DNA from 3 places in the Lysinibacillus sp. FSL M8-0216 genome. Region 3 is predicted to be linked to each of the others. Evidence: riboswitches for the same ligand, from Rfam matches in the RefSeq annotation. Region 3 holds a riboswitch; each other region holds the start of a gene.
What was found. Region 3 has a riboswitch for S-adenosylmethionine ahead of metA (homoserine O-succinyltransferase). Riboswitches for the same ligand answer to the same signal wherever they lie in the genome.
Positions count from the first base shown of each region.

Region 1 (3,195 bases), 150 kb from region 3:
AGCCCAGGCTCCAATTAATAGAGCAACTGGGCTCTTTTATTTTCGACTGTAAGGGGCAATGAACTATCCCCCTATCTCCTAAAAGTAGACTACTCCCCTATTTTTCTACTATTATTTTTTTACCTAATACCATTAGTGTTTATTGTCTGATTCTTATTGAAATTTATTAACTTTAAAATAAAGTAAAGCCGTTGATTGATTTCCAGCTTTCCATGGGCGGGGTCGAACTGCACCCTCGCCCTTCGTTCCAATCTGGAGTGGATATTAACTTCACCACAAAAAAATGCTCCCTTTAGATAAACAGATTTTATTTTTTAATCTGTCTACCTAATAGGGAGCATATCAAACTACTCGATGGCTTTTGTCTACAGTCTGAAATAACCAGCTTGCTGATCTTTATTTAGATTGAGCTACTTTCGTCGTTCATGTTTAATTTTCAGTAGTAAAAGTTTAGGCTTTCTTTTTTTTCGGGTACCCAATGAATATCGCTATCATACCACAAATACCAATAAGAATTGGGTAGAAAGAGTACGGCAAGATACTCACTGGCGAAATTTTGGCTACGCTTGCGGCTACAAGAAATTGGGCTCCGTATGGGAGAAGACCTTGGACTGTACAAGAGAAAATATCTAAAATACTTGCAGACTTTCTCGGCTCAATCTCATACTGGTCAGCAATATTTTTGGCAAGTGGCCCGGCAATTAGAATAGCAATTGTATTATTGGCCGTAGATAAATTAGTTAGACCCACAAGACCAGCTATACCAAATTCAGCACCCTTCTGCGATTTAATCCTGCGCGTTACAAGACGGAGTAAAAAGTCAATTCCCCCATTAAATTTAATAACTTCCACCATTCCAGCTATTAATATAGCCAGAAAGGCGATTTCATACATCCCTTCCATTCCTTCACCAATCTTTTGTATAAGGCTCATTATGTGATAGCTGCCATCTGCTAAGCCAACAGCACCGGCGAGAACAATCCCTAATGCAAGAACGAGGAAAACATTCATTCCAGATAACGCTAAAATAATAACTAAAACATAGGGAATAATTTTTATCCAATTATAGCTTAGATGCTCTACTTGGGCTGTCCCCCCGGATGTCATAAACCCTAAAATAATACTTGTGATAATAGCTGCCGGCAATACAATCCAAAAATTGACCTTAAATTTGTCCTTCATTTGTGCGCCTTGTGAACGAACTGCAGTAATAGTAGTATCTGAAATAAAAGATAAATTATCACCAAACATCGAACCGCCTACAACCGCTGCCATCACTAAAGCAATAGGTAGCTCCGTAAGATCGCTTATTCCAACTCCAATTGGCGCCAGCGCAACAATCGTCCCCACTGATGTGCCCATGGATAGAGAGATGAAACAGGCAATGATGAATAAGCCTACGACAACCAGGTTTTGCGGTATAACCGATAAAGCAAAGTTAACAGTGGAATCTACAGCCCCCATTCCCTTCGCTACCTCTGAAAATGCCCCTGCTAATAGAAAAATAATAACCATCAGCATGACATTTAAATTTCCGGCACCTTGGCAAAAAATATCAACCTTTCGGGAAAACGATTCTTTTCGATTCATCGCTAGAGCTACAGCACCCGAAATGCTGATGGCTACAATGACAGGAAAGGCATAAAAATCACCCATTATAATCCCTGAACCAATAAATAAAATCATAAAAATAACAAATGGGATTAGCGCCCATGGATTCTCTTTCTTCATTGTCTACCTCCAAAAATTAAAAATCAGCCCTATTTTTTATTTTTTCACCATAAAAAAGGCCTCATCTTGAAATAACAAGAAGAGCCCTTATAGTTAAAACGCTCCTCTTATCTATCAAGAACATTGCTTGCTGGATTTGGCACAGTAACTTAATAGTTCCGCTGCCGAGATTTCATCGGGCCAGTCCCTCCATCTCTCTTGATAAGAAGAAAAAATATTATATTTTTTACACAATATTAAAATACTAAAATAAAACATCCATAATTGCAACATGTTTTTAATTGTAAAAAAATCCCACGACTATTATCAAGTGCGAAATTCAACTTTTTATACGAATACGAAGCTTTGAATGGACACATAGATCGAAAATATAAATACCCCGACTAAAAACCAACCATATAATTTTCTCTCTCTCCGAAATTCATTAATTCCTAATGTTAACATAAATAAACCTAGAAAAAGGATCATTAAAAAGTTTAGCCGATAATCATGTGTCATAAATCCGTAAATGGAAAGCGTGATGCCTATTATTGATAAAATAATTTGTACTGTTTTTAACAAAACGATTCCCCCTATTTGCTTGAACGAATACTAACAGTTATCTAACCTTTTTTGAATAAAAAAATTCTATGATGGGTGAGATGACAAATGAAAGCCCAACAACTTTTTATTTTTGTTTTTTTAATTGGCTTTTGAACTAGAAACAGGAAATTTAAGTTTAATTCGAACAGGGCTGACAAAAGGCTTTTACCCTGCATTTATCTTTTCTTTAGGTTGTGCTGTTGGTGACATGGTGTACGCTGTACTATAGGTTTTGGGAATAGCCTTTCTAGTACAATCTAGTACAATATTCCAATTCATTTTATGGATTGGCGGTACTATCATGCTTGGCCCTTTAACCTTCCAAGCTTTCCGAGATACGTTTGCATGCAAAAAATTAGAGTCATGGAGCAGCGATTGAAAAGAAATCATTATGGGCTTATTTTTTACTGGTGTTTGGCTAGTAGTTTCAGCAACGACTGCAATCGTTGATTCCCAACGGTTGGTGGAAGTATAGTAGGTGGTACAACTATTGGACATTCAGCAACTAAAAGCTTACCTCCCTTCTTCTTCGGATTTATCACCGTTTCAATCCTTTGGGGGCTAATCCTTTCATATTTAAGTAGCATCGGTGGTAAAATAATGGGAAAAGGCTTATGCAAATAGTTTCGTTTATTTCAGGATTACTCTTTTTGTACTTTACTTTTTATGTATTCTTGAATGGTTTTGAAAAGCTATTATAGGGGTGAAAACCATGGTTAGAAGAAGATAGCTAGCCTCCTAGATCACCAAGGATATGTAGGAGGCTAGCTTAATTATAGGAGATGTTTAAACGATGAAGCAAAATAAATATGATGATATGCAATTCTTTTCTGCTTACGAAAAAATGCCACGTTCTGTTCAAGGGCTGGACGCCGCAGGAGA
Region 1 is NZ_CP152007.1:2,756,341-2,759,535, forward strand. Features, by position in the region: gene MKX57_RS13560 (Na+/H+ antiporter NhaC family protein) at 451-1,731, opposite strand; SAM riboswitch class I at 1,836-1,939, opposite strand; gene MKX57_RS13565 (DUF3953 domain-containing protein) at 2,059-2,292, opposite strand; gene MKX57_RS13570 (class I SAM-dependent methyltransferase) at 3,107-3,195, shown strand, end outside.
Region 1: linked by a shared signal. The riboswitch ahead of MKX57_RS13560 (Na+/H+ antiporter NhaC family protein) and the one ahead of metA (homoserine O-succinyltransferase) in region 3 are both predicted to bind S-adenosylmethionine.

Region 2 (3,195 bases), 1.2 Mb from region 3:
AATTAAACGCTGAGGATAAAGAGGATATGGAGCGTATCGTACGTGAATACGTAGAAAAAGGTCAGTATTATAAATCTCTACAAAAATAAAAGCTTATAAAGAATACATTCATTATAAAAAATCCCTCGCTTTCCATGACCATTGTTCAAGGAATAAAGGCGGGGCATTTTTGCAAAAAAACAAAAGGGGCAGAAAAGCCCCTTTTGTTCATCATACATTAGAATAATTTTCTAACGACTTCAGCACTTTAGCACAATAGTTTACAGACGTGCTTTTACACGTAATGCGTCAGCTTTATCAGTTTGTTCCCATGGTACATTTAAATCTGTACGACCGAAGTGACCATAGGCTGCAGTTTGTTTATAAATTGGACGACGAAGATCAAGCATTTTAATAATTCCTGCTGGGCGTAAATCAAATAGCTCACGAACCCATTCTACGATTTCGCTTTCCTTCACTTTTCCTGTACCAAATGTATCAACAGCAATGGAAACAGGCTGTGCCACGCCAATTGCATACGCCAACTGGACTTCAGCGCGTTCTGCTAAACCAGCTGCTACAATATTTTTAGCTACATAACGTGCCGCATAGGCAGCTGAACGGTCAACTTTTGTTGCATCCTTACCTGAGAATGCACCGCCACCGTGTCGTGCATAGCCACCGTATGTATCAACAATTATCTTACGGCCCGTTAAACCAGCATCTCCTTTTGGCCCACCAATGACGAAACGGCCAGTCGGATTGATAAAGTATTTTGTTTTTGTATCTAATAATTCGCTTGGCACAACAGGAGCAATCACAAGTTGTTTTAGATCAGCCTGAATTTGTTCAAGTGTTGCTTCTTCATCATGCTGTGTTGAAATAACAATTGTATCGACACGTACAGGTACGTTATTGTCATCGTATTCAATTGTTACTTGTGTTTTACCATCGGGGCGTAAATAAGCTAGCTCACCAGATTTACGAACTTCAGTTAAACGACGTGCTAACTTATGAGCTAAGCTAATTGGTAACGGCATTAGCTCAGGTGTTTCATTACATGCATAGCCAAACATTAAGCCTTGGTCCCCTGCACCAATTGCTTCAATATCTGCATCTGTCATAGAACCCTCACGAGCCTCTAAAGCTTGGTCAACACCTTGAGCAATATCTGGAGATTGCTCACCAATTGCTACAAGTACCGCTAAATTTTCAGCATCAAAGCCATATTTCCCACGTGTATATCCGATTTCTGCCACAGTATCACGTACAATACCTTTGATATCTACATAAGTAGAAGTAGTAATTTCTCCCGCTACTAATACTAATCCTGTTGTTACAGTTGTCTCACACGCTACACGTGCATTTGGATCTTCTGCTAAAATAGCATCTAATATGGCATCCGAAATCTGGTCACAAATTTTATCTGGATGCCCTTCTGTTACACTTTCTGATGTAAACAGTCGACGTTTTGTCATTTAGTTTTCCTCCTATTACTCTTACAAAAAGTATTTGAATACGGTACTCATTACCCATGTCAAGTCCGCTCCTAAGGATTGAACTCTCAAGCCGCTGTTGTTGTCATTTCACTTTACGTGAAAAAATAACTGCTACTTTTAACACGAGGATTTCGAAAGATCCGTCATTATAATAAGGAAAGAACTACATATACTTACCTTTACATTGATTTTTAACAATAAAAAAATCCTTTACTCACGTTACTATACATGAGGAAAGGAATAATGACTTCGTTACCTTTCACTCTTATCGTTCAAGGGATTTTCCCTTGCATCAGGTTGGCACCAACGCATGTCGTGAAATAATTCATGCAGGTTGCCGGGTTTCACAGGGCCTGACCCTCCACCAGCTCGGGATAAGAGTATCCGTTCAATTTTCATGTTACTGAAAAGGTAGAACGTTGTCAAATATTTTCTTATGTATTACTGTATAGTAAGGAAGGAACAAATAATCACCATAAAAATTTTCATTCTTGGGTGATGATGTAAACAGAAGAAAATTAATCCCTACAACATACCTAGCATCTTGTGGTAACATATGTGTGGCTCAAATTTTAGACAATTTACTGTAGCATTGAATGTTTTCTACTCGAAAAACATTATTTTTTGTCAGTTTATTGAAAAGTAATAAAAACTCTAAAATAATTTCTTAATTAGTATAGATTATTTAACCAATTGTGTTATACTATTTTTGAAATTAAGAAAAAATCCCTCTAAATCAAGGGAATACTATAAAAAAGGATGGTATTTAATCGATGAATTCAGTAGAAATTGCAAACGAACTGAAGGAATTATTAAGCGGCGGTAACATTAACGTTCAACTTTCAGTACCACAATTAGCAGAAAAAGCTACTTCTCGTGGTGAGGCAATGTTAACAGTAGATGGCGCAGTTCGTGCAGAAACTGGCAAATACACTGGTCGTTCACCTAAAGATAAATATACAGTAGAAGAAGAAAGCACAAAAGATCAAATTGACTGGGGTAAAGTCAATCAACCAATTTCCTCTGAAGTGTTCGATAACCTGTATGTAAAAGTAATAAAATATTTAAAAGAACAAGATGAATTATTTGTATTCAAAGGCTTTGCTGGTGCTGACAAAGATTCACAATTAAGCATCCAAGTTATTAATGAATACGCTTGGCACAACCTTTTCGCTCATCAATTATTTATCCGTCCAACTAAAGACGAATTAGCTTCGCATGTTGCAGACTTCACTGTCATCTCAGCTCCTAACTTTAAAGCAGATCCTGCGGTTGACGGTACTGCTTCTGAAACATTCATCATTGTATCACTTGAAAAGAAAATTATCTTAATTGGTGGTACTGAATATGCTGGTGAAATGAAAAAATCTATTTTCGGTATTATGAACTACTTATTACCACAACAAGGTATCCTTTCTATGCACTGTTCAGCAAACGTTGGTGAAGCTGGCGATGTAGCATTATTCTTCGGTCTATCTGGTACTGGTAAAACAACATTATCCGCTGATCCAGACCGTAAGCTTATCGGTGACGATGAACACGGCTGGTCTGATAATGGTGTATTCAATATTGAGGGTGGTTGCTATGCAAAAACGATCAACCTTTCTGCTGAGAAAGAACCAGAAATCTACAATGCAATCCGCTTCGGCTCTGTTTTAGAAAACGTAGCTGTTGATCCAGAAACTCGTATTTGTGATTATGATGATGGATCATTAAC
Region 2 is NZ_CP152007.1:3,763,029-3,766,223, forward strand. Features, by position in the region: gene MKX57_RS18545 (gamma carbonic anhydrase family protein) at 1-89, shown strand, start outside; gene metK (methionine adenosyltransferase) at 261-1,457, opposite strand; SAM riboswitch class I at 1,741-1,859, opposite strand; gene pckA (phosphoenolpyruvate carboxykinase (ATP)) at 2,252-3,195, shown strand, end outside.
Region 2: linked by a shared signal. The riboswitch ahead of metK (methionine adenosyltransferase) and the one ahead of metA (homoserine O-succinyltransferase) in region 3 are both predicted to bind S-adenosylmethionine.

Region 3 (3,195 bases):
AGCCACACACTATACGAGAAAGACTTCTACACCCCATTGGTTTATTTTATCGGTTGATGGACAAGAAATGATTTATGGTCACTCGCCGTCAAACCAGGAAACCGCTTTTATAACGAATGATCCTGTGCATATTTATTTATTAGAGGATTATGTTTGGCATGATGTTCTTATCAATCGACTAGTGAAGCGTGATGATAAAGAGCTTGAGGACTGGATTGCTAAAGAACGTAAAGCATTTTTCTTAGAGTAGCTATAAGGGAAGGGGAGCATCTTGAAAAAATGGATGTTGCCAGTATTGTTTTATGTATTATGGATTGGCGGATGTGATTCTGCACCGCTGCTAGTTCCACCTAAGATTCAGGAGCTAACCATCGTTCCTGACCATATCCAACAGCATATTATAGCTCAAGAAAGAATTCAGTTATTGTATGAAGATGACATGACGTACTATCTTGTCATGTTTTCGAAAGGAAATGTGCTAGCAAGTGTGGCAGCAAATGAAGATCGGTTAGTCATTCATTTCAAGGAAGGAAGCGAGCAAAAGAAAGAAGCTCAACCGTATGTCTATGCCATCAATAAAAACCCGGAGCTGACGATTATTGAGCTATATATTAACGGCAAAAGCATGGCGATAGATCGCATGACTATGATGTAATAAAAAAACCGAAATCCCTAAAAAAGAGATTTCGGTTTTTGTTGATATTAATAAAATACTTTATCTACATTGTATTTGGAGCGGAACGTATTAATCGCATATGTTTCATAAATTTCACGTTCCATAGGATCTTCTACTTCATAGACTTCAATTTTGAAGACCTCGTCACGATAGTTTTTCAACGGAGATACATTGTCTTCAAAATGTTTTTTAATGCGTTGACGAATTTTACGTGCTTTGCCGACAAATAATAGCTCATTCTTTTCATTATAGAATAAGAAAATGCCGCCTTTATCACGTGTGATTTTGTGGAAGTCGATGAAACCAAAGTATGGTGTAATTGGGACATCACCTGGTTTTACATCTTGTTCGCGTTGGCGAATGACTACATCTGGTTTTGGAAATTCAATATTAATCAAAGTATTCACGTTCCTCTCTATTACTAAAGATATATGGTAACATAATAGCGGCATGTTTACCATAAAATTTCATGTAGAATAACCATATACAGCAAGCTTAGTGTTTATCAAATGATTGGAGAACATGCATAGGAATAACAAAATATTCTATGAATTATTGATATTCTAACTAGTCCATGTTACAATTCAAGATAATTAAATAATCTTATCAAGAGAAGCAGAGGGATTTGGCCCGATGACGCTTCAGCAACCTCTAACAAATGTTAGAAAGGTGCTAATTCCAGCAAAGGTTTTTCCTTTGAGAGATAAGAGTGAACGTGAAAAAAATCCTTCTCATTCTATCTCATATGGAATGTGGAGGATTTTTTAATTTTTAGAAAAAGGAGCAAAAAAAGAGAGGGGAACGCAAGATGCCAATTAATATTCCGAAAAATTTACCTGCTGGAGAACATTTACGTGAGGAAAAAATCTTCGTAATGGAAGAGGACCGTGCGAGAACACAGCAAATACGTCCATTAAATATATTAATCTTAAATTTGATGCCTGAAAAAGAAAAAACTGAGCTACAATTACTACGATTACTAGGAAATACACCATTACAGGTGAATATTACTTTTTTAAACACAGCTACTCATGAATCTAAAAATGTCAGTAAGTCTCATTTACAATTATTCTACACAACGTTTAACCAAATTCGTCATCGACGCTATGATGGTATGATCATTACGGGTGCGCCAGTAGAAAAAATGCCATTTGAAGAGGTTAACTATTGGCAGGAAATTGCTGAAATTATGGATTGGTCAAAAAAGAATGTGACATCCGTGCTACATATATGTTGGGGGGCACAGGCTGCTTTATATCATCATTATGGGATTGGAAAGGTCGAGCTTTCTGCTAAATGCTCCGGAGTTTATTCTCATGTGATTACTGATTTAACAGTAGATTTAGTACGAGGCTTTAGTGATTTATTTACAGCCCCTCATTCTCGCTATACATCTGTCTCGATTGACGAGGTTCGCAATCATCCAGACTTACGCTTATTATCCTATTCAGAGGATGCAGGTGTATTTATCGTGCAATCCAAAGATAATAAAAACATTATGATTACTGGTCATTTAGAATATGATGCGACAACATTAGCCGATGAATACAGTCGCGATGTTGCCAAGGGCATCCATATAGACGTTCCAGTAAACTACTTCCCAAATGATGATCCAGCAAAGGCACCGATGAATACATGGCGTGCCCATACGCATTTATTGTTCTCCAACTGGTTGAACTACTACGTATACCAAGAGACACCATATGAATGGGATTTTGTGGACGAAATTGAATATCATATTTAAATAACACTAAAAAGTCTAATTTCTTCGCTAAGCAGCTTGAAGGAATTAGACTTTGTTATTCTAGATTTTTCTTGTCAGAACTCGTTTTATCTGGTGGCGCCTGGTCGTCCTGTTTGGATGTAGCGTTGCCCGCTTCAGAATTGTCTTGAGTAGAGACTGGATTATCTGTTTTTTTCTGATTGGAAACTGTATTATCTGGTGTCGCCTGATTGTCTTGCTTGGAAGCCATAGTCGCAGGTTTAGCCTGATTAACTTGAGTGGTACCTGTATTAGTATCGTTCGCCTGATTATCCTGATTGGAATCTGTATTAACAGGTTTTGTCTGATTATCCTGATTGGAATCCGTATTAACAGGTTTTGTCTGATTATCCTGATTGGAATCCGTATTAACAGGTTTTGTCTGATTCTCCTGATTGGAATCTGTATCATCAGGTTTTGTCTGATTCTCCTGATTGGAATCTGTATTAACAGGTTTTGTCTGATTATCCTGATTGGAATCTGTATTAACAGGTTTTGTCTGATTCTCCTGATTGGAATCCGTATTAACAGGTTTCGTCTGATTATCCTGATGGGAATCCTTATTATCAGGTATCGCCTGATTCTCCTGATTGGAATTCATATTATCAGGTTTCGTCTTATTCTCCTGATGGGAATCCTTATTATCAGGTATCGCCTGATTCTCCTGATTGGAATTCATATTATCAGGTTTCGTCTGATTCTCCTGATTGAAATCCATATTATCAGGTTTCGTCTGATTGCCTTGATTAGAAACCGC
Region 3 is NZ_CP152007.1:2,601,994-2,605,188, reverse strand. Features, by position in the region: gene MKX57_RS12715 (TrmB family transcriptional regulator) at 1-250, shown strand, start outside; gene MKX57_RS12710 (hypothetical protein) at 272-655, shown strand; gene MKX57_RS12705 (nucleotide excision repair endonuclease) at 703-1,074, opposite strand; SAM riboswitch class I at 1,277-1,386, shown strand; gene metA (homoserine O-succinyltransferase) at 1,485-2,420, shown strand; gene MKX57_RS12695 (endospore germination permease) at 2,476-3,195, opposite strand, start outside.